One region of the Kineococcus sp. AC630 genome, then DNA from elsewhere that is predicted to be linked to it. Evidence: riboswitches for the same ligand, from Rfam matches in the RefSeq annotation. Region 1 holds a riboswitch; the other holds the start of a gene.
The links. Region 1 has a riboswitch for glycine ahead of gcvP (aminomethyl-transferring glycine dehydrogenase). Riboswitches for the same ligand answer to the same signal wherever they lie in the genome.
Positions count from the first base shown of each region.

Region 1 (10,776 bases):
ACGCGCAGGGTCCCCGGTGCCGCCGGACCTGGCGCGGATCCGCTGGACGCTGGAGGAACTGCGCCTGCAGAAGTTCGCCCCGGGTGTCCCGACGGCCCACCCGGTCAGCGACGAGCGGGTGCTGAAGGCCCTCGCCGACCTCCCCTGACCGACTCCTGGGGGACTTCCCACCCTTCCCGGGCCCGGGAAGGGTGGGAAGTCCCCCAGAAGTCGGTGGGTGGGGTGGGTCAGTGGGCGGCGTAGCCACCGTCGACGAGGTGGTACGAGCCGGTCACGAAGCTCGCGGCGTCGCTGGCCAGGAAGGCGGTCAGGGCCGCGACCTCCGCGGGGGTGCCGAGGCGGCCCACGGCGTGCTGGGCGGCGAGTCCCGCCTTCGCCTCGGCGGAGAGGTTCGCGTCGATCAGCGGGGTCTGGATGAACCCCGGGCCGACGGCGTTGACGCGGACACCCTGCCCGGAGTACTCCAGCGCGGCGTTCTTGGTCAGGCCGATGACGGCGTGCTTGGTGGTGACGTAGGCGCTGGAGCCCGGGATGCCGACGCTGCCGAGCACGGAGGCCATGTTGACGATCGAGCCACCGCCCGCGGCGAGCATGGCGGGGATCTGCGCCTTGAGGGCGTAGAACACCGCGTTGAGGTTGACGTTCACCACCTTGTGCCAGGAGTCGAGGGAGTACTCCGCGACCGGCGCGGCCTCGCCGCCGATGCCGGCGTTGTTGACGGCGACCTTCAGGGGGGCGAGTTCGCCGGCGGCGGCGACCATCGCGAGGTTGGTGTCGAAGTCGGCGACGTCACCGACGAAGGCCTTGGCGGTTCCGCCGGCCTCGGCGATCTCGGCGACGACCCCGGCGGCCGACGCCTCGACGAGGTCGGCGACGAGGACGGAGGCGCCGTTCCTCGCCAGTTCCAGCGCGACGGCGCGGCCGATGCCGGAACCCCCGCCGGTGACGACGGCGGAACGGTTGCTCAGGTCGTAGGTGGCCATGCTCGATCTCCTCAGATCATCTTGTGCGACATGTGTCGGACAACACGACGACAGTACGCCGGGCGAACGACCTGGGCGACCTCGCTCACGCGGGTGCCCGTCCGGCGTGTGACGGAGGGGAGAGGCCCGGCCACGTAGGCTGTTCTCCCGGTGCGCGTGCGCGTACGGGGCGACAGCGCGGGACGGGGTGGCAGGGGTGGCGACGGCGAGCGAACAGGTCGTCAGCACGCGCGTCCTCACCGTCCCCAACGCGCTCAGCTTCCTGCGACTGCTCCTGGTCCCCGTCTTCGGTGTCCTCATCACCAACGGTCAGGACGGCTGGGCGCTGCTCGTGCTCGCGGTCAGCGGGGCCAGCGACTACCTCGACGGCAACCTGGCCCGGCGCTGGAACCAGGTCACCCGCCTCGGGCAGGTCCTGGACCCCTTCGCCGACCGGCTCTACATCCTCACCACGTTGTTCGGGCTGGCCTACCGCGGCCTGATCCCCTGGTGGCTGGTCGTCGTGCTCGTCGCCCGCGACGTCACGATGATCGTGACCCTGCCGTTCCTGGCGAAGCTCGGCCACAGCGCCCTGCCCGTCCACTTCCTCGGCAAGGCCGGCACGTTCTGCCTGCTCGCCGCCTTCCCGCTCCTCCTCCTCGGTGAGGTCTCGCCGACGCTGTCGACGTACGCCGGCGCGCTCGGCTGGGCCTTCGCGTTGTGGGGCACCGGGTTGTACTGGTGGTCGGGGATCCTCTACGTCTCCCAGGTCGTCGGGTTGTGGCGCGCCGAACGCCGGTGAGTCCCCGCAGCGCCCGGCCGCAGGTGCCGCGCGACCCCGCGGCCAGCACGGCGCTGCTCACCGAGGTCATGACCCGCCCGCTGGACCCCGGCTACGCCGCGGCCGCCCGACGTCGCGCGGAGACGGGGGAGGAGCGCAGCCGCTCGGGGCGGGGCCTGACCTGGCTCGCGCTGCTGGTGATCGGCGGGCTGCTGGCCGTCGCCGGGGTGCGCGCCGCCGCGGCCGAACCCGCGGCCGACCGCGGCCGGCAGGCGCTGCTGCAGCGGATCGACGACAGCACCGGGCGTTCCGACCGGCTCACCGCGCAGGTCGCCCGCGCCCAGACCGACAACGCCGCCCTGGCCGCACGTCTCGGTGGGGCACCCGCCGCCTCCGCCGACGCCCAGGCCGGTGGGCTCGCCGTGGCCGCCGCCGCGACCGCCGTCACCGGCCCGGGACTGCAGGTCGTGCTCGACGACGCGCGCGGCGACGACTCCGGCTCCACCACGACCTCGGGACGGGTCGTGGACCGCGACGTCCAGATCGTCGTCAACGGGTTGTGGCAGAACGGCGCCGAGGCCGTCGCCATCAACGGGCAGCGGCTGAGTTCGCTGTCCTCGATCCGCGCGGCGGGGGAGGCCGTCCTCGTCGACTACCGCCCGTTGACCCCGCCGTACACGATCTCCGCCATCGGCGACCCCACCGTCCTGCAGACCGGCCTGGCGACGTCCGTCGCGGGTCGCTACCTGCAGGTGCTGCGCGACAACTACGGCATCTCCGCCGGCGTCGACACCCGCTCCGGCGACGACCCGATGACGTTGCCCGCCGCTCCCCGCCTCGATCTGCGCCTGGCCCACCCCTCCGCCCCGTGACCCCGCCGGGACCACGGACCGGGCGCGCGGCGGCTCGGGGAAGGCGGTGGGGGAGGTAGCGTTCCGCGACGTGATCGCAGCCGTCGGACTCGTCGTCGGGATCGTCGTGGGTGTGCTCCTGCACCCCGAGGTCCCGGTGTCCCTGCAGCCCTACCTGCCGATCGCCGTGGTCGCCGCGCTCGACGCGGTGTTCGGCGGTCTGCGGGCGGTGCTCGACGGGATCTTCGACGACAAGGTGTTCGTCGTCTCCTTCCTGTCCAACGCCGTCGTCGCGGCCCTCATCGTCTACCTCGGCGACCAGCTGGGCGTCGGCTCGCAGCTGTCCACGGGGGTCGTCGTCGTGCTCGGGGTGCGCATCTTCTCCAACGCCGCCGCCATCCGCCGGCACCTGCTGAACGCGTGAGCGAGCCCGCGGCCCCGCGCCGCTCGCCGTGGCGACGGTTGTGGCGCGCGGGCCGGCCCCGCGCCACGCGCGCCCAGGTCCTGGCCGGGATCCTCTGCGCCGCGCTCGGCTTCGGATTCGTGGTGCAGGTGCGTCAGACGAGCACCTCGGGTCTGAGCGACCTGCGCGAGACCGACCTGGTCCGGATCCTGGACGACACCACCGAGCGGGGGGACCGCCTGCAGGAGGAGCTCGACAGCCTCCAGGCGACCCGGCGTCAGCTCACCGAGGGGTCCGACTCCGCCCAGGCCGCCGCCCAGGCCGCCGAGCAGCGGGCCCAGGAGTACGGGCTGCTGGCCGGGACGCTGCCCGCGCACGGGCCCGGGATCGTCGCCACCATCACCGACCCCGACGCCGCCGTGCGCTCGACCAACCTCATCCAGTTCGTCCAGGAGCTGCGCGACGCCGGCGCCGAGGCGATCCAGATCGGCAGCACCCGCGTGGTGGCCGAGACCGCCTTCACCGACACCACCGGAGCCGTCCTGGTCGACGGGGCGACCGAGCGCGCGCCCTACGTCGTGAGCGTCATCGGCGACCCTGACACCCTCTCCACCGCCCTCGACATCCCGGGCGGGGTGCGCGAGACGCTGCGCTCCGCCGGGGCGGACCTCGAGGTCCGCAACGCCGCCGGTGCCGACGGGGTGCAGGTGGACGCCTTGCACGCCGTCTCCGCGCCTCAGTACGCTCGCCCGGCGTCACCGGAACCCTCCGCCAGCACCGGCTGAGTCCCCGTCCGGCCGTCCCCACCAGAGGAGTCAGTTCCAGCATGTCGAACGTCCCCGCCGACCTCCGCTACACCAGCGAGCACGAATGGGTGCGCGTCGAGGCGGACGGCACCGTCCGGGTCGGCATCACCGACCACGCCCAGGACGCCCTCGGGGACGTCGTGTACGTCTCGCTGCCCGCCGAGGGCGAGACCGTCGCCGCCGGCGGCGCCTGCGGTGAGGTCGAGTCGACCAAGAGCGTCAGCGAGATCACCGCGCCCGTGTCCGGCACCGTCTCGGGGCACAACCCGGGGCTGGAGACGCGTCCCGACCTGGTGAACACCGACCCCTACGGCGACGGCTGGATGTTCACCATCACGCCGAGCGACGTGGCGCAGGTCGAGGGCCTCCTCGACGCCGAGGCCTACACCGCCCACGCGGGCTGAGCGCTCCGCCACCCGTGTCGACCCGGTGACCTGACCTGCCGGGTCGGCACGGCTAGGGTGATCCTGGAAGTTCCAAGCGTGACCGCCCGCGTGCAGGGAGTTGCCTGCCCCCGGGAGTCACGTGTTCTGCCAGCGTGAGAGGTGGTGTCGATGTCTGCGTCGGGCACGTCGTCGGACGACGGGTTGGCTGCGTCGGACGACGGGTTGGCTGCATCGTCGACCGACGGGGCGGGTGCGTCCTCGGAGGGCGGGACGACCCCTGCGGCGACCCCCCGGGGTGGCGCGGCCGAGCGGCCGGTGGATTCCACCATGTCCTTCGCCGGTCTGGTCGTCCCCGAGGTCCACGAGTCCGCGGAACGCGGTCTCACCAGTGACGACCAGGAGGCCATCGACGCCCTGCCGGCCGGATCGGCGCTGCTCGTCGTGCGGCGCGGTCCCAACGCGGGGTCCCGGTTCCTCCTGGACGCCGAGCGGACCTCCGCGGGCCGCCACCAGACCAGCGACATCTTCCTGGACGACGTGACGGTCTCGCGCAAGCACGCGGAGTTCCTCCGCGCGCCCGACCCGGCGAGGGGTCCGGGGTTCCGGGTGCGTGACGTCGGCAGTCTCAACGGCACCTACGTCAACCGCGAGCGCATCGACGACGTGGTCCTGGCCGCCGGCGACGAGGTGCAGATCGGCAAGTACCGGATGGACTTCCACCCCAGCCCGCGAGGGGAGCAGTGAGCGCTGCCGGGGCGCGGTCCCTGGACCCGAGCCTGCCCAGGATGACGATCGGCGAGGTCCTCGCGATCCTGACGCCGGACTTCCCCGACGTCAGCATCTCCAAGATCCGCTTCCTCGAGGAGCAGGGTCTCGTCGAACCGGGCCGGACCCCCGCGGGGTACCGCAAGTTCTCCTCCGACGACGTCGACCGGTTGCGGTACGTGCTCTCCGCCCAACGCGACCACTACCTGCCGCTGAAGGTCATCCGGGAGAACCTCGAGGCCATGGACCGCGGCCTCGAGCCGCCGGAACAGCCCGGGGCGGCACCGCGCGTCCCCGAGGTCGTCGCGGCGGGCAGCGTCCCGGGGGCCGACCGGTTCGACGGCCACGCCGCCAACCTCCGGCTGACCCGGCTGGAGATCCTGCGCGAGTCCGGCGTCGACGCCGAGCTCCTCGACGCGCTCGAGGGGTTCGGCGTGCTCTCGCCCGCTCCCGGGGGCCCGTGGTACGACGGTGAGGCCCTGGAGGTGCTGCGCGCCGCGGCCTCGCTGGCGGCGCACGGCATCGAGGCCCGGCACCTGCGGATGTTCCGCACCGCCGCCGACCGTGAGATCGCTCTCGCGGAACAGGTCGCCGCGCCGCTGCAGCGCCTCGGGCAGCGAGGCGGTGGCGAGTCCGTCGACCGCGCCGACCAGGTCGTGCGGGAGATCGCGGCGGCCTGCCTGCGGCTGCACACCGCGCTCGTCGCCGGCGCGCTCGGCCGCGGCGCGCGCTGAGCCGACGCCGGGGTACGGTGATCGGGTGCGCGCGCTCGATGTCATCGGCGTCAGAGTCGAGATGCCTTCCAACAACCCGATCGTGCTGCTGCGCGAACGGGACGGCGACCGGTACCTGCCCATCTGGATCGGGGCTCCCGAGGCGAGTGCCATCGCCTTCGCCCAGCAGGGTGTCGTCCCGCCCCGTCCGCTGACCCACGACCTGCTCAAGGACGTCATCGAGGCCGTCGGCCGACGTCTGGAAGAGGTCCGGATCGTGGCGGTCAAGGACAACGTCTACTTCGCGGAACTCGTCTTCGACGGTGGCCTCACGGTCAGCTCGCGGACGTCCGACGCGATCGCCCTCGCCCTGCGCGTGGGCTGCCCCATCGTGAGCGCCGACCAGGTGCTCGACTCCGGGGGCGTCCCGGTGCCGGACGAGGACGAGGACGAGGTGGAGAAGTTCCGCGAGTTCCTCGACCACATCTCGCCCGAGGACTTCGAAGCCGATTCGGGCGAGGCCTGAACCGGGTTCTCCCGGGTCACGGATAGGTCACGGTCTGCGGCGCGCCGCGCGCCTCGTTGACGCTCCGGGGGTGCTCTTCTACGGTCAGTATGCAGAACGCTTCCGGTCGGTCCTCGACGGGTGGCGATGACGAGGAGGCCGGCGTGAGCAGTGGCGATGCAGTCGCAGGGTCGTCGCGGAAGTCGACCCCGCCAGTTCGTGCGCAGGGTCTGCTGTTCGCCGAGGACCTCCCCGACCTGGACGAAGAGGTCGGCTACCGCGGTCAGACGGCCTGCAAGGCCGCCGGCATCACCTACCGCCAGCTCGACTACTGGGCCCGCACCGGCCTCGTCGAGCCCGGTGTGCGCGGTGCCTCCGGCTCCGGCTCGCAGCGTCTCTACGGGTTCCGCGACATCCTGGTCCTGAAGGTCGTGAAGCGGCTGCTGGACACCGGCGTCTCGCTGCACCAGATCCGCTCGGCGGTCACCCACCTGCGTGAGCGTGGCGTCGACGACCTCGCCCAGATCACCCTCATGTCCGACGGTGCCAGCGTCTACGAGTGCACCTCGGCCGATGAAGTGATAGATCTCGTCCAAGGCGGTCAAGGCGTCTTCGGCATCGCCGTGGGCCGTGTCTGGCGCGAGGTCGAGGGGGAGCTGGCCTCGCTGCCGAGCGAACGTCCCGCCGACCGCGAGCCCGGTCAGACCGCCATGGTCCTGGCCGACGAGCTGTCCAAGCGTCGCGCCGCTCGCGAAGCCGGCTAGCCCCACGCCACGCACGAAAGCCGTGATCCTGCGGGGGGGACCCAGCGGGATCACGGCTTTCGTCGTGCGTGGGGTGGACTAGTCGAGGAGCTCGGCGCGGGGGAGAGCCTGCAGGGCGAAGGGGTCGGTCACCCAGTCGTGGGCGTCGGGCAGCCAGTGCACCGCGGCGAGCAGGGAGTCGGCCCAGGTGCTCAGCAGCTCGTCGAGACCGACGCGCCAGGAGTGCTGGTAGCCCTCGCCGTCCTCGGCCAGCACGATCTGCTCGACGACGGAGCGGCTGGAGCCCAGGCGCACGGCGATGAGTTCCTCGTCGCGGGCGAAGAGGGGCAGCAGGGCCGGCGGGGCGGTGAGGCCGGGACCCTGGCCGCTCGCGCGACGCACCGCCTCCTCCAGGGTCAACGGGACCCAGCCACCGGGCCCCACCGTCGGAGCACTCGTGCGGAAGGTGGTGCGGACGGGATCGACACCGTCGACCGCGCGCCACCAGGCCCGGGCGCCGCGGGGGATCAGCAGGCCCATCTGGCGTTCCACCGCGTCGAGGTGAGCCTCGCCGACCCCGGGGCGCAGGTGGCTGGCGATGTCCGCGCCGCAACGCGTCCACTGGGCGCGCAACCGCGTGACGATGCCGGTGATCCGGTCGGCCTCCGGGTCCGGAGCGGGCACGTGCGGTGCTGCGGTCGGAACCACCGCTCCGCGGACGGCGCGCACCACGCGGAGACGGTCGAGGGGTGTGTTGGGCGTCACGGAACCTCCTAGGGCCCGCGAAGAGCGCGGGGAAGAACGGGCGGCACCTGCGGGGACGAAACCCGGGTAGACCGACTTGTTGGAACTTAGGCGTTCGTCGGCGTTCCCGCACCTCGGACGGGGTACGGCCCCGTCCGGTTCCCTACGTCGTGCGGAGGATCCGGTCCAGCACCGCGTCGAACTGCTCCGCGACGGTCTTCGCCGCCTTGGCCCGCAACGAGTGCAGCGGAACCCCCGCTCCCTGCGACTGCGGCACGGCCACCCGGTCCGGCAGCGGTTCCAGCACCAGGTCGCCGAACATGGCCTGCAGTTCCTCGTAGCGGAAGCGCTGTTCCCCCGAGCGCTGGGTGTAGCGGTTGACCAGGACCCCGACGACCTCCGGGGAGCTGCGCAGGGCACGGACCTCCCGGATCGTGCGGTCGACCGCCGCCACGGAGAACCGGCTGGCGTCGGAGACCACGAGCACGGCGTCCGCCGCGCGCCACGCCGAACGCGTCAGCCCGTTGAGCGAGGGCGGGGTGTCCAGCAGGGCGAGGTCGTGGTCGTCGAGCTTGCCCAGGGCCCGGCGCAACGACTTCAGCGTCTCCTCGTCGGCCTCGGGGGTGTCCAGACCCGCGGAGGCCGCGGAACCGGTGAGGACGTCGAGCAGTCCCGGGTGGTCGTCGACCCACCCGCTGGGCGCGACGGCGTCCTCGGCGACGCGACGTCTCGGGGTGCGCAGCACGGCGGCGACGTCGTGGTCGCGGTGGGCGCTGACGTCGAGGCCGGACGTGGCGTCCGCCTGCGGGTCGAGGTCGACGACGAGGGTGCTGGTCCCGCGGTGGAGGGCGGCCGAGGCCAGCCCGAGGACGACGGACGTCTTGCCGACCCCACCCTTGGCACTGCAGACGGCGAGGGTGATCACGGCGGTCAACCTATCTTCCCGGGATCCGGGATCTCGTCCCGTAGGATGACGGCAGGCCGTTCAGCTCGTGTGGGAGAGACCCTGGTCGGGGAAGAGTCCGACCGCGGCGCCGAAGGGGCAACATCCCCGGAACCTCTCAGGCGGAAGGACCACGCGAGATCAGGCCGCTCTGGAGCACGTCCGCGCCTGCGCGGGTGGGTGACAGACGGGGAGGTACCTGCCCTCAGCGACCTCCGGAGCGTCCCATGACCTCGCCCACGCCCGTCCGCAGCGACCTGCCGGAGTTCTCCCCGGAGCCCGCGGCCCTGCCGTTCAGCGCCCGCCACATCGGCCCCGACGCCGCCGACGTCGCCCGGATGCTCGAGGTCGTCGGCCTCTCCTCCACGGAGGAACTCGTCGACCGCGCCGTCCCCGCCGGCATCCGCGACGGCGTGCTCGACCTGCCCGAAGCGCTCGACGAGACCGCCGTGACCGCCGCGCTGCGCGCGCTCGCCGGACGCAACCGCGTCGTGCCGTCGATGATCGGCCTCGGCTACTTCGGCACCCGTACCCCGGCCGTCGTGCGCCGCAACGTCCTCGAGGACCCCTCCTGGTACACGGCGTACACGCCTTACCAGCCCGAGATCTCGCAGGGCCGCCTCGAGGCGCTGCTGAACTTCCAGACCGCCGTCACCGACCTCACCGCGCTCGACGTGGCCAACGCCTCCCTGCTCGACGAGGCCACCGCTGCGGCCGAGGCCATGACCCTGGCCCGCCGGACCTCCAAGGCCCCCGCCGGTGCCGTGTTCGCCGTCGACGCCGACGTGCTCCCGCAGACCCTCGCCGTGCTGCGCACCCGCGCCGTGCCGCTGGGTGTCGAGCTCGTGAGCGTCGACCTCGACGACGCCGACCCGCTGGCCGTGGTGGGCGAGCGCGGGGTGTTCGGGGTGCTCCTGCAGTACCCGGGGACCTCCGGACGGGTCCGCGACCTCGCCCCCGTCGTCGCCGACGCCCACGCCCGCGGCGCGATCGCGATCACCGCGGCCGACCTGCTGGCGCTGACGCTGCTCGTCGCGCCGGGGGAGTTCGGCGTCGACGTCGCCGTCGGTTCCAGCCAGCGCTTCGGCGTCCCGATGGGTGCGGGTGGCCCGCACGCCGCCTACATGGCCGTCCGCAAGGGCCTCGAACGCTCCCTCCCCGGGCGCCTCGTCGGCGTCTCCGTCGACGCCGACGGCAACCGCGCGTACCGCCTCGCCCTGCAGACCCGCGAACAGCACATCCGCCGCGACAAGGCGACCTCCAACATCTGCACCGCCCAGGTCCTGCTGGCCGTGATGGCCGGCTGCTACGCCGTCTGGCACGGCCCGGAGGGTCTGCGCGCCATCGCCTCCCAGGTCGCGCGCCGCGCCGCGGCGCTCGCCGACGCGCTGCGCGCCGGCGGGGTCGAGGTCGTGCACGAGGCGTTCTTCGACACCGTCCTGGCCCGCGTCCCCGGCCGGGCGCAGGCCGTGGTCGCGGTCGCGCTCGAGGCGGGGGTGAACCTGCGCCTCGTCGACGTCGACCACGTCGGGCTGACCGTCGACGAGACCACCTCCGAGGCGCACGTCGCCGCGGCCCTGACCGGTTTCGGCCTGACCCCGACGGAGGCGACCGCCGACCCCGCACTGCCGTCCGCGTTGCGCCGCGGGTCGGAGTTCCTGACGCACCCGGTCTTCAGCCGGCACCGCTCCGAGACGGCGATGCTGCGCTACCTGCGCACCCTCTCCGACGCCGACTACGCCCTCGACCGCGGGGCGATCCCACTGGGCTCCTGCACCATGAAGCTCAACGCGACGACCGAGCTCGAGCCGATCTCCTGGCCCGAGTTCGCGGACCTGCACCCCTACGCCCCGGCCGACCAGCTCGCCGGCACCGCCGAACTCGCCGCCGACCTCGAAGGCTGGCTCGCCGAGGTCACCGGCTACGACGCCGTCTCGTTGCAGCCCAACGCCGGGTCCCAGGGCGAGTTCGCCGGACTGCTCGCCATCCGCGCCTACCACCTCGCCCAGGGCCACGGTGAGCGCACGATCTGCCTCATCCCCTCCTCCGCCCACGGCACCAACGCCGCCAGCGCCGTGATGGCCGGGCTGAAGGTCGTCGTCGTCCGCTGCGACGACGCGGGCAACGTCGACCTCGACGACCTGCGCGCCAAGGTCACCGAGCACGCCGACGAC
Region 1 is NZ_CEEDMJ010000005.1:196,290-207,065, reverse strand. It holds gene hrpA (ATP-dependent RNA helicase HrpA) at 1-148, shown strand, start outside; gene AC0I8G_RS07610 (SDR family NAD(P)-dependent oxidoreductase) at 228-983, opposite strand; gene AC0I8G_RS07605 (CDP-alcohol phosphatidyltransferase family protein) at 1,180-1,764, shown strand; gene AC0I8G_RS07600 (DUF881 domain-containing protein) at 1,761-2,615, shown strand; gene AC0I8G_RS07595 (small basic family protein) at 2,686-3,018, shown strand; gene AC0I8G_RS07590 (DUF881 domain-containing protein) at 3,015-3,782, shown strand; gene gcvH (glycine cleavage system protein GcvH) at 3,824-4,207, shown strand; gene AC0I8G_RS07580 (FHA domain-containing protein) at 4,517-4,933, shown strand; gene ftsR (transcriptional regulator FtsR) at 4,975-5,688, shown strand; gene AC0I8G_RS07570 (bifunctional nuclease family protein) at 5,714-6,193, shown strand; gene AC0I8G_RS07565 (MerR family transcriptional regulator) at 6,337-6,936, shown strand; gene AC0I8G_RS07560 (SMI1/KNR4 family protein) at 7,015-7,680, opposite strand; gene AC0I8G_RS07555 (ParA family protein) at 7,823-8,584, opposite strand; glycine riboswitch at 8,645-8,746, shown strand; gene gcvP (aminomethyl-transferring glycine dehydrogenase) at 8,830-10,776, shown strand, end outside.

Region 2 (10,776 bases), on a different contig from region 1:
GCTAACAGCATGCGCGGCAGCCGTGCGGGACACGCTCGTGGGCCGTCCGGGGTGTCCAGGTGGCGACCGGGATGCCGGAAGGTCTCGCGAACATGTACCGTTGGAGCCACGGAGAGATGACAGCTGCTCCGGGGTCAGCACTGTCTGCCCCGGCCGACGCGCGAGGGGGTCGACGCCATGGGGCGCGGCCGTCAGAAGGCCAAGCAGACGAAGGTCGCTCGGGAGCTGAAGTACTTCAGTCCCGACACCGACTACAACGCTCTGCAACGTGAGCTTCACGGGCCCGACCCGTACCGCCAACTCGGGCGACCAGAGCCCCAGAAGGCGCCGGAGTCTGACGTGGTAGAGGACGACGACTCGGAGGACGAAGCCGAGGACTGGTCGAAGTACACCGCGACGGACGACCACGACGAGTGGACGTCCAAGCGCCGAGCCTGACCGGCTCGGAGGCTACGGGTCTACCGCAGCACGCACGACCGAGGCATCGCACGAGGCGTGTCCCGCCTCCACCGCCGTCACCAACCCTGGTGCCGGCCCTGGAGGAGGGTCACGCCTCCTGCGATGCCCTTGCCGTTGCTGGGGCCGTCCGCCTCGGTGCGTCCACGCACCTCGCCGCACACCCACGCCGGGATGCCGGCCTGTTCCAGGGTGGCCACCACGGCGTCGACGCTGTCGGGACGCACGACGGCCAGCATGCCCACGCCCAGGTTCAGGGTGCGCTCGAGGTCGTCCGTCGGCACCCGGCCGAGGTCGCGGACCAGGCTGAACACCGCACCCGGGGTCCAGGTCGTGCGGTCCACAACGGCCGTCACGTCCGCCGGCAGGCAGCGCGCCAGGTTGGCCGCGAGGCCGCCCCCGGTCACGTGACTCATGGCGTGCACGCCACCGGAGCTCAACGTGGCCAGCGCGGGCCGGGCGTAGATCCGGGTCGGGACGAGGAGCTCCTCGCCCAGGGTGCGGCCGAACTCCTCCACGTGCCGGTCGTAGGCCCACCCGGCGTCGGCGAAGACGCGGCGGACCAGCGAGTACCCGTTGGAGTGCAGCCCGGAGCTGGCCATCGCGACGAGCACGTCGCCGACCTCGACGCGTTCCGCGCCCAGCAGCTCGTCGGCCTCGACGACCCCCGTGACCGCTCCGGCGACGTCGTACTCCTCCGGCCCGAGGAGCCCGGGGTGCTCGGCGGTCTCGCCGCCGACCAGCGCCACGCCCGCCTCTTCGCAGCCGCGGGCGATGCCGGCGACGATCGCGGCCATCCGCTCGGGGACGACCCGTCCGCACGCGATGTAGTCGGTCATGAACAGGGGCGTCGCACCGCAGACGACGATGTCGTCGACGACCATGCCGACGAGGTCGGAGCCGATGGTGTCGTGCCGGTCGAGCGCCTGCGCGATCGCGACCTTCGTGCCGACCCCGTCGGTGCTGGTGGCCAGCAGCGGGCGGCGGTAGTCCTTGAGCACCGAGACGTCGTAGAGGCCGGCGAAGCCGCCGAAGCCGCCGACGACCTCGGGTCCCTGGGTCCGGGCGACGGACGCCTTCATGAGCTCGACGGCGCGGTCCCCCGCGACGACGTCGACCCCTGCGTCCGCGTACGTCGTCCCCGCGGGTGTCGTCGCCGGTGTCGTCGTCGCGCTCACTGCTGGGCCCCCTGGGCGGGTTCGGACCGGGAGACCGGTGTGATCGGGATGCGCGGCTTGTCCATCGCGTGCTCGCCGAGACGGTCGAGGTCGTTCAGCGGGACGGGGTACTCGCCGGAGAAGCAAGCGGTGCAGAGCCGCTCGACGGGCTGCTCGGTCGCCTCGATCATGCCCTCGGTCGAGATGTAGCCGAGCGAGTCGGCCCCGATGCTCTGGGCGATGTCCTCGACGGAGAGGCCGTTGGCGATCAGCTCGGCCCGGGTCGCGAAGTCGATGCCGTAGAAGCACGGCCACTTCACCGGCGGAGAGGAGATCCGGACGTGGATCTCGGCGGCGCCGGCCTCGCGCAGCATCCGGATCAGGGCGCGCTGGGTGTTGCCGCGGACGATCGAGTCGTCCACGACGACGAGGCGCTTGCCCGCCACGACGTGCTTGAGCGGGTTCAGCTTCAACCGGATCCCGAGCTGGCGGATCGTCTGGTTGGGCTGGATGAAGGTGCGGCCCACGTAGGAGTTCTTCACCATCCCCTGTCCGTAGGGGATGCCGGACTCCTCGGCGTAGCCGATGGCGGCGGGCGTCCCGGACTCCGGGGTGGGGATGACGAGGTCGGCCTCGACGGGGTGTTCGCGGGCCAGGACCCGGCCCATCTCGACACGGGCCTCCTGGACGACCTTGCCGTTGATGGCGGTGTCCGGGCGGGCCAGGTAGACGTACTCGAAGACGCAGCCCTTGGGCTTGGCCTCGGCGAAGCGAGTGCTGCGCAGGCCGTCCGCGTCGATGGCGATGAGCTCGCCGGGTTCGATCTCGCGGACGAAGCTCGCACCGACGATGTCCAGCGCGGGGATCTCCGAGGCCACGACCCAGCCGCGGTCCAGGCGCCCCAGGACCAGCGGGCGGATGCCCTGGGGGTCCCGTGCGGCGTAGAGGGTGTGCTCGTCCATGAAGACGAGGCTGAAGGCGCCCTGCACGTGCGGCAGGACCTCCGCGGCCGTCGCTTCGAGCGTGTGGTCGGGGTCCCCGGCGAAGAGGGCCGTGAGGATCGCGGTGTCCGTGGTGTTGCCGCGGGCCAGCTCGCTGGGCGAGGGCCGTCCGGGCAGCACGGGACGGGCGGAGTTCGGGTAGCGCTCGGCCTGCAGGTCGCGCAGCGCGAACAGGTTCGTGAGGTTCCCGTTGTGCGCGAGCGCCACGGTCCCGCCGGCGGTGTCGCCGAGGGTGGGCTGGGCGTTCTGCCACCCGCCGCCACCGGTCGTGGAGTAGCGGGCGTGACCGACCGCGATGTGCCCCTGGAGGGACTCCAGCGCGGACTCGTCGAAGACCTGGGACACCAGACCGGTGTCCTTGAAGACGAGGATCTGCTCGCCGTTGCTCACGGCGATGCCAGCTGCCTCCTGCCCCCGGTGCTGCAGGGCGTAGAGACCGTAGAAGGTCAGTTTGGAGACTTCCTCACCGGGAGCCCAGACCCCGAAGACGCCGCAAGCGTCCTGAGGTCCTTTCTCGCCGGGAAGCAGGTCGTGGTTCAGACGTCCGTCACCGCGGGCCACGCTCGAAGTGTGTCACACCCCCGCGTCGGGGACCGACGTCAACGACCGCGTCGGGGACCGACGTCAACGACGGCGGCCGCGCCGCACGCGGGGAGCGGGTCGGGTCCCGGTGCGGCGGTCCACGAGCACGGCCACCAGACCCCCCAGCAGGACCCCGAACAGGGCCAGCGCGCAGAACAGGTACCCGAAGAGGGCGCGTTGGGAGTAGCCGTCGCGCGCCGGGGTCACGGCCGCGACGACCGCGGCGACGACGAAGGCGAGCACCAGTCCGGTGACGACGAAGGCGCGGAACCGGGGCGCCCGACGACGGGTGACCTGGACGAACGCGGTGCCCTCGCGCTCCGGCGACACCTCGGGGGACACCTGAGGGGTCTCCTCCGGCGCGTCGCCGGGGGACGGGGTCTGGGCCTGCTCGCTCACGGGTGAACGGTACGCGGTGGGACGAGCGGCAGCAGTTCGCCGAGGTCTGCGCGGTTGCCGCTGGCCTGGACCCGTCCCGCGGCCCGGGCCGCGTCGAACTCCGTCCGGCCCGTCGCGAGCTCGATCCAGGTCGTGGCGTCCATCTCCACGACGGCCGGCGGGGTGCCCCGGGTGTGCCGCGGGCCCTCGATGACCTGCACCGCCGCGAACGGCGGTACGCGCACCTCGACGCTCCCCCCGGGGTAGCGGGCCGCGAGCTCCTCCAGCGAGTACCGCACGGCGGTGGCCAGCACCGGCCGGCCGGGCTTCTCGCCCCGTTCCCAGAGGTCCTCCACGGCGCGGACGGCGGCGAGGCCTTCGGCGGGGTCGGTGCGGCGACGGGTGGGCATCGCGTCATCGTCCCAGGTCGAGCGTTCCAGGTCAGGCGCGGACCACCGGGCCGGGGACGGGCTGCGGGACGTGACCTGGCACACCCGACAGACCCGGCAGACCGGGCGCTGCGGGCACTCCGCCGTCGCCGGCGCGGACGAGGAGGACGACGACCACCGCCACGACGACGGCCACGACGAGGGCGAGCCCGAGCAGCGCGACGGCCAGGCCGGGGTGCGGGTGGGGAGGGTGTTCGACCTCGAGACGGTCCGGGGCAGCGGTTCTCGTGGTGCGCACGTGGACCTCCTCACCGAGGGCCGGCGGCGACCCCCTGCCGGTCGTCGCCGCCACCAGTAGACACCTGGACGGGGCCGCTGTCAGCAGGCCCCGAGCCGGACCCGGAGTCAGGTCCCGAGTCGGGCGCGGGGTTGCGGCGCAGGGCCACCGCGACGGTGCCCAGGAGGGCGAGCACGACGACGGCGAGGACGGGGACCGAGACGTCGTAGGCGACCCCGGCGGAACTGCTGAACCCGACGGCGAGCGCCGGGACGGCCATCCCGAGGTAGCCGGCCAGGAAGATGCCGGCGGCCGCCTCACCGCGGGCACCCGCCGGGGCCAGCGAGGTCGCCGTCGTGAGCGAGCCCTTGAGCAGGACGCCGACGCCCGCCCCCGCCACGACCGAGCCGCCGAGGAACACCGCGACGAGCCCGAGCACCACCCCGACCCCGAGACCGACGACGCCGAGGGCGGTGAGGGCCAGCCCGATCCGCACCTGGTGGGTGGCGTGCAGGCGGACGAGGAGGACCTGGCTGAGCGCCGCCGCCGCGAGGACGGCGAAGGTGCTCGCCCCGCCGGTCACCGGGCCGGGGTGCCCGAGGGAGGCCAGGACCGCGGGGGCGAGGGAGGTGAAGAGCCCCAGGACGGCGAAGAGCGCGAAGGAGGCGAGGGCGGCGGCGAGGTAGCGGCCCCGGGCGGCGGCCGGGACGGCGATCCGCTGGACGCGGTAGGGCCGGTGCTCGCGCTCGACGGTCTCGGGGACGAGCAGCGCGACGGCCGCGGCGGCGAGCAGCAGCAGGACGAGGAAGACCTCGTGCGGGACCCGCAGCGGGTCCCCGAGGTGGCCGACGAGCAACCCGGCGACGAGGGCCCCGAGGCCGAGGCCGCCGAGGTTGGCGGCGGTGGCGACGACGGCGCCGAGCCCCGGCCTGCGGGAGGCGGTCCGGCCGTGGAGCTCGGCGAGGTACGCGGTGGCGGTGGGGGTCAGCGCCCCGACGGCGAGCCCGGTCACGACCCGGGCGACGATGAGGACCGCGAGGTTCGGGGTGAGCGCGAGGGCGAGCGCGGCGACGGCCTCGAGCACGAGGGCGGGGGCGAGGACCCGGCGCCGGCCCAGGTGGTCGGAGAGGTGCCCGACGGTGAAGAGGGCGATCGCGACGCCGGCCGCGTAGACCGCGAAGGCGACGGTCACCACGACCGTGGGCAGCCCGTCGCGTTGGCGGTAGAGGGCCCACAGCGGGGTCGGCACGGTGGCGAAGGCCAGCGCGGTCGCGAAGGCGGAGGCGACGATCCAGAAGCCGAGACGGTGCCGGCGGTTCGATCCCATGGACCGTGCAAGCACCGGTCGGCACGAAGCCTTCCGTTCCACCGCTGGGCGGTGGGACCATCCATCGCGATCAACGATGGAAGAGCGGGATGGGAGTGCGGTGGAGCTGCGTCAGCTGGAGGTGTTCCTCGCCGTCGTGGAGGCGGGGACGATCAGCGCGGCCGCCCGGCGGCTGGGGGCCGCGCAGTCCGCGGTGAGCACCGTCGTCCGGGCGCTGGAGGAGGACCTGGGCGTCGCCCTGTTCGTCCGCACCTCACGCCGGGCCGTCGTCACCGACGCGGGCCGGGCCCTGCTCCCGGAGGCCCGACGGGTGCTCGCCGGGGTCTCCGAGGCGCGCTCGGCGGTGCTCGACGCCGACGGCGGACCCTCCGGGCCGCTGGCCGTGGGCGTCGTGACGACGATGCACCCGGTGGACCTGCCCCTGCTGCTGCAGCGGTTCACGACGGCGAACCCCCGGGTGTCGGTGTCGATGCGGGTGTTCGCGGACGGTTCGCGGGGTCTGCTGCGCGCCCTCGTCGGCGGCGAGCTGGACGTCGCGTTCCTGTCCTGGCCGTTCCGGCCGCCGGCGAGCGTCGTGCTGCGCCACCTCGACCGGAGCGCCTTCCGGTTGCTGCTGCCCCCGGGGCACCCGCTGGCCTCCTCGGCCCCGGTGGAACTGGCGGACCTCGCGGGGGACCGCTGGATCGACGGGCCGCCGGGTTTCGCGAACCGCCTGCAGGTCGACGCGCTGTTCGCGCGGGTCGGCGCGACGCGACGGGTGGTCCTGGAGGTGCCGGACGTCTCGACGTTCCCCCGCTACGTCGCCGCCGGTCTCGGCCCGGCGTTCGTGCCGGGTTCGGTCCCCGTCCGGGCCGGCTGCCACGAGCAGCCCGTCGCGGGTGAGCCGCTGAGCTGGACGTTGTCGCTGGCGACCTCGCGTCCCTCCCCCGAACGTCCCGTGCGCAAGGCCGTCACCGCCTTCACCGAGGCCGTCGACCGCCACGTCCGCCGCTCCGCGCCCGACCCGGGAGTCAGCACTCGGGGACGTTGACCCCGACGGTGGGGCGGCCGATGACGGTGAGGGCGAGACCGCCGAGGGAGGTCTCCTTGTACTCCGAGCGCATGTGCGCGCCGGTCTGGCGCATGGTGGCGATCGCGGTGTCCAGGCTCACGACGTGGCTGCCGTCGCCGCGCATCGCGGTGCGGGCCGCGTGGATCGCGGTGGTCGCGCCGACGGCGTTGCGTTCGATGCAGGGGATCTGGACGAGCCCGCCGACGGGGTCGCAGGTGAGGCCCAGGTGGTGCTCGACGGCGATCTCGGCGGCGTTCTCCACCTGCTCGGGCGTTCCCCCGAGGACCTCGGCGAGACCGGCCGCGGCCATCGCGCTGGCCGAACCCACCTCGCCCTGGCACCCGACCTCGGCGCCGGAGATGGAACCCGTCTCCTTGAGGATGATCCCGATCCCCCCGGCCGCCAGCAGGAACCGGACCGTCCCGGCGTCGTCGGCGCCGCGGACGAAACGCCGGTAGAAGTGCAGCACGGCGGGGACGATGCCCGCGGCGCCGTTCGTCGGGGCCGTGACGACCCGGCCGCCGGCGGCGTTCTCCTCGTTCACCGCGAGCGCGAAGAGGCTGACCCAGTCCATCGCGTGCAGGACGTCGGCGGCGGTGTTCCCCTCCTCGGAGAGGAGTTCGCGGTGCAGGCGCGGGGCGCGGCGGCGGACGCCGAGCCCGCCGGGGAGGGTTCCGTCGGTGACGAGGCCGTGGTCGACGCAGGCGGCCATGGCGGCGAAGATGTCCAGCAGCCCGGAGTCCACGTCGTTCCCGGAGCGGAGGCTCTCCTCGTTGCGGCGCACCAGGTCCGCGACCCCGAGGCCGGTCGAGCGGCAGTGGTCGAGGAGTTCCTGGGCGCTGCGGAAACCGTGCGGCAACCCCGCCCCGGTCCCCACGACGGGTTCGCTCGCGTCCAGCGGGTGGTCGCGGACGAAACCCCCACCGACGGAGTACGACGTCCGTTCGGCGACGACGTCACCGGCGGCGTCGCGGGCCGTGAACACCATGCCGTTGGGGTGGGCGGGCAGCGAGGTCCGGCCGATCAGGCGGACGTCGCCGTCGAGGTCGAAACCCACCGCGTGCCGGCCGAGGACCCGCAGTTCACCGCTGCGCCGGATCTCGTCGAGGAGCCCTCCCACGGCGTCGGGATCGATGAGTTCGGGCCGTTCACCGAGCAGTCCCAGGACGACGGCCCGGTCGGTGCCGTGTCCGCGGCCGGTGGCCCCCAGCGATCCGTAGAGGTCGATGGTGACGGAGACGACCCGTTCCAGCGCGGCGGTTCCCTCGAGGTGCTCGGCGAAGGCGAGGGCGGCGCGCATCGGGCCGACGGTGTGCGAGCTCGACGGGCCGATGCCGATGGAGAACATGTCGAAGACGGACAGCGGAGCGCTCACGCGTCAGCGCTCCCGACGGTAGAAGGGCAGTGCGACGACCTCGACGGGCAGTTCGGAACCGCGGACGTCGACGGCCAGCGCGGTGCCGGGGGCGGAGAGCGCGGCGTCGACGTAGGCCATCGCGACGGGGTAGCCGAGCGTGGGCGACAACGCGCCGCTGGTGACCTCCCCGACCGGGTTCCCGTCGGAGACGACGGCGTACCCGGCACGGGGAGCCCGGCGCCCCGATCCCTTCAGGCCGACCAGCACCCGGGCGGGTGCGACCTCGGCGAGTCGTCGCAGCGCCTCGAGCCCGACCGGTCCCGGGTCCTTGTCCAGCTTCACGACACGGCCGAGGCCGGCGGCGAACGGGCTGGTCCCGCGGGTGAGTTCGTGGCCGTAGAGCGGCATCCCCGCCTCCAGGCGCAGGGTGTCCCGGCAGGCCAGCCCGGCGGGGACCCCACCGTGCTCCCGGGCCGCGGACAGCAGCGCGTCCCAGACGGTGACCGCGTGCTCGACCGGGGCGAACACCTCGAAACCGTCCTCCCCGGTGTACCCGGTGCGCGCGAGCAGCACGGGGACGTCGCGCAGGGTGGCGGACGCGCTGCGGTAGTAGCCGAGCGCGTCGAGGTCGACGTCCACGAGGGGTCCGAGGATCGCCACCGACGCCGGCCCCTGCACCGCGACGAGGGCCCAGCGGGCGGTCTCGTCGGCGACGTGGACGTCGAAGGGGCGACACCGGTCGGCGATGGCCACGACGACGGGTTCGACGTTCGCGGCGTTGGCGACGACGAGGAACTCCTGCTCGCCGAGGCGGTAGGTCACGAGGTCGTCGACGATCCCGCCCTCGTGGTCGACGAGCATCCCGTAGGCCGCCCGGCCGATCGGCATGGTCGAGGCCCGCCCGACGAGGGCCGCGTCCAGCGCCGCTCCCGCCTCGGGGCCGGTGACCCGGATCTCTCCCATGTGCGAGAGGTCGAAGACCCCGGCGCTCTCGCGGACGGCCTTGTGCTCGGCGAGGTCGGAGGCGTAGCGCAGCGGCATCTGCCAGCCGGCGAAGTCGGTGAAGGAGGCGCCGAGCGCCGCGTGGACGTCGGCGAGGGGCGTGCTCGTCGGGCTGGCCGTCGAGCTGCTGACCTGGGTGTTCACAGGGCTCCTCTCGTCGCGACCGCGCGGTGCGGTCGCGTGCTGGACCCCCTCTGTCGCGGAACCTGAGAGCTTCACCCTGCGGGGCAGGGCTTTCCCCGTCGGTGAGGACCCAGGGGTCCTGCTCTCCAGAGCGGCCTGCCCGTGGCGGTACGTGGACCTGAGAGGTTCCGGGGTGGTTGCTCCTTCGGTGCCCACCGGTGGGACCGGTGAGGCTCTCCCGCCCGGGGGAAGCGGCCGTGTGTTCAGTTGTGCTGCCCGTCAGCGTGGCACACGACCGCCCCTGGGGACCAGCGCCGCCGCGTCCCGCCGCGCCGGCTCAGAGCTCCCCGGTGAGGAACTGGGCGCGGCCGTGGCCGAAGGACCAGTCGGCGTCGGAGTTCTCCACGACCGAGACGACGACGTCGGAGGGTGCGGTCCCGCAGCGGGTGCGCAGCCGCTCGACGAGCAGGCGGTAGAACGCCTCCTTCTGCGCGCGCGGGCGGGGGCGGCTGGTCACCTGCAGCACGACGACGTCGCGGGTGCGCTCGATGCCGAGGCCGGTGTCGTGGACGACGAGCTCGCCCTCGGGGTGCTGGTGGACGACCTGGTACCGGTCGCCGTCGGGGACGCCGAACGCCTCGACCACGGCGGCGTGGGCGGCGTCGAGCAGCGTGGCGACCTCGTCGGGGCGACGGCCGGCGACGAGGTCGAAGCGGAGCAGGGGCACGAGAACCTCCAGGTAGTTTGTCCTGTCATTCTGACATGACTGAACCGGTCGTGTCCCGCACCACCAGCCGCGGGGCGAGGACGACGTCGGCGGGGCCCGGATCGTCCGCGCCGTCCAGGCGCCGCACGGCCGCCCGCACCGCGCACGCCGCCTGCCCCGCCGCGTCCTGGCTCACCGACGTCAGCCGCACGTGCCCCAGCCGGGCCAGGAGGCTGTCGTCGTAGCCGGTCACCGACACCCGCCCGGGGACCGCGATCCCGTCCCGCAGGAGGACGTCGAGGACGCCGAGCGCGATCCGGTCGCTGGCGGCCACCACCGCCGTCCCCGTCCACCCCCCACCCAGGACCCGCCGGGTGGCGGCCGCCCCGCCCTCCTCGTCGAAGGTCCCCTCCACGACCCGCCCGCGCACCCCGGCGGCCGCGACGGCGGCCTCGAACCCGGCGCGGCGGTCGGCGGCGATGTCCCCCGCACCGCCCGAGACGTGCAGCAGGTCCCGGTGACCCAGGCCGACCAGGTGCTCGACCAGCAGCCGCGTCCCGACCTCGTCGGAGGCGCGCACGACGTCGGGCCTCGGCGACCCGGGGTCCGCGAGGCGCGGCCGCCGTCCCAGGACCACGACGGGGACGCGTCGCCGCAGCTTCGCCAGCTCCGCACCGGGCAGTTCCGGCCCGAGCAGCAGCAGCGCCTCGCAGCGGGAGTCGAGCAGGGTCTCGACCGCCGCCCGCTCCCCCCGCGTGCGGGTCACCGCAGCGAGCACGACGTCGTAGCCGGCCTCCTCCGCGGCGTCCTGCAGCTCCTCGACGAGCTCGGCGTGGAAGGCGTTGCGGACGGCCACGGTGATCCCGAGCAGGCGGGTGCGCCGCAGCGCGAGGCTGCTCGCCGCGCGGTCGGCGCGGTACCCGAGGTCGGCGGCCGCCCGCAACACGCGGGCAGCCGTCTCGGCGCTGGG
Region 2 is NZ_CEEDMJ010000008.1:237-11,012, reverse strand. It holds gene AC0I8G_RS09990 (DUF3073 domain-containing protein) at 178-438, shown strand; gene purM (phosphoribosylformylglycinamidine cyclo-ligase) at 516-1,634, opposite strand; gene purF (amidophosphoribosyltransferase) at 1,631-3,175, opposite strand; gene AC0I8G_RS09975 (hypothetical protein) at 3,239-3,595, opposite strand; gene AC0I8G_RS09970 (sterol carrier family protein) at 3,592-3,984, opposite strand; gene AC0I8G_RS09965 (hypothetical protein) at 4,016-4,261, opposite strand; gene AC0I8G_RS09960 (MFS transporter) at 4,272-5,567, opposite strand; gene AC0I8G_RS09955 (LysR family transcriptional regulator) at 5,668-6,597, shown strand; gene AC0I8G_RS09950 (L-serine ammonia-lyase) at 6,578-7,966, opposite strand; gene gcvT (glycine cleavage system aminomethyltransferase GcvT) at 7,997-9,121, opposite strand; glycine riboswitch at 9,166-9,255, opposite strand; glycine riboswitch at 9,257-9,351, opposite strand; gene AC0I8G_RS09940 (tautomerase family protein) at 9,438-9,827, opposite strand; gene AC0I8G_RS09935 (LacI family DNA-binding transcriptional regulator) at 9,853-10,776, opposite strand, start outside.
Region 2: another riboswitch for glycine. It lies ahead of gcvT (glycine cleavage system aminomethyltransferase GcvT); the one in region 1 lies ahead of gcvP (aminomethyl-transferring glycine dehydrogenase).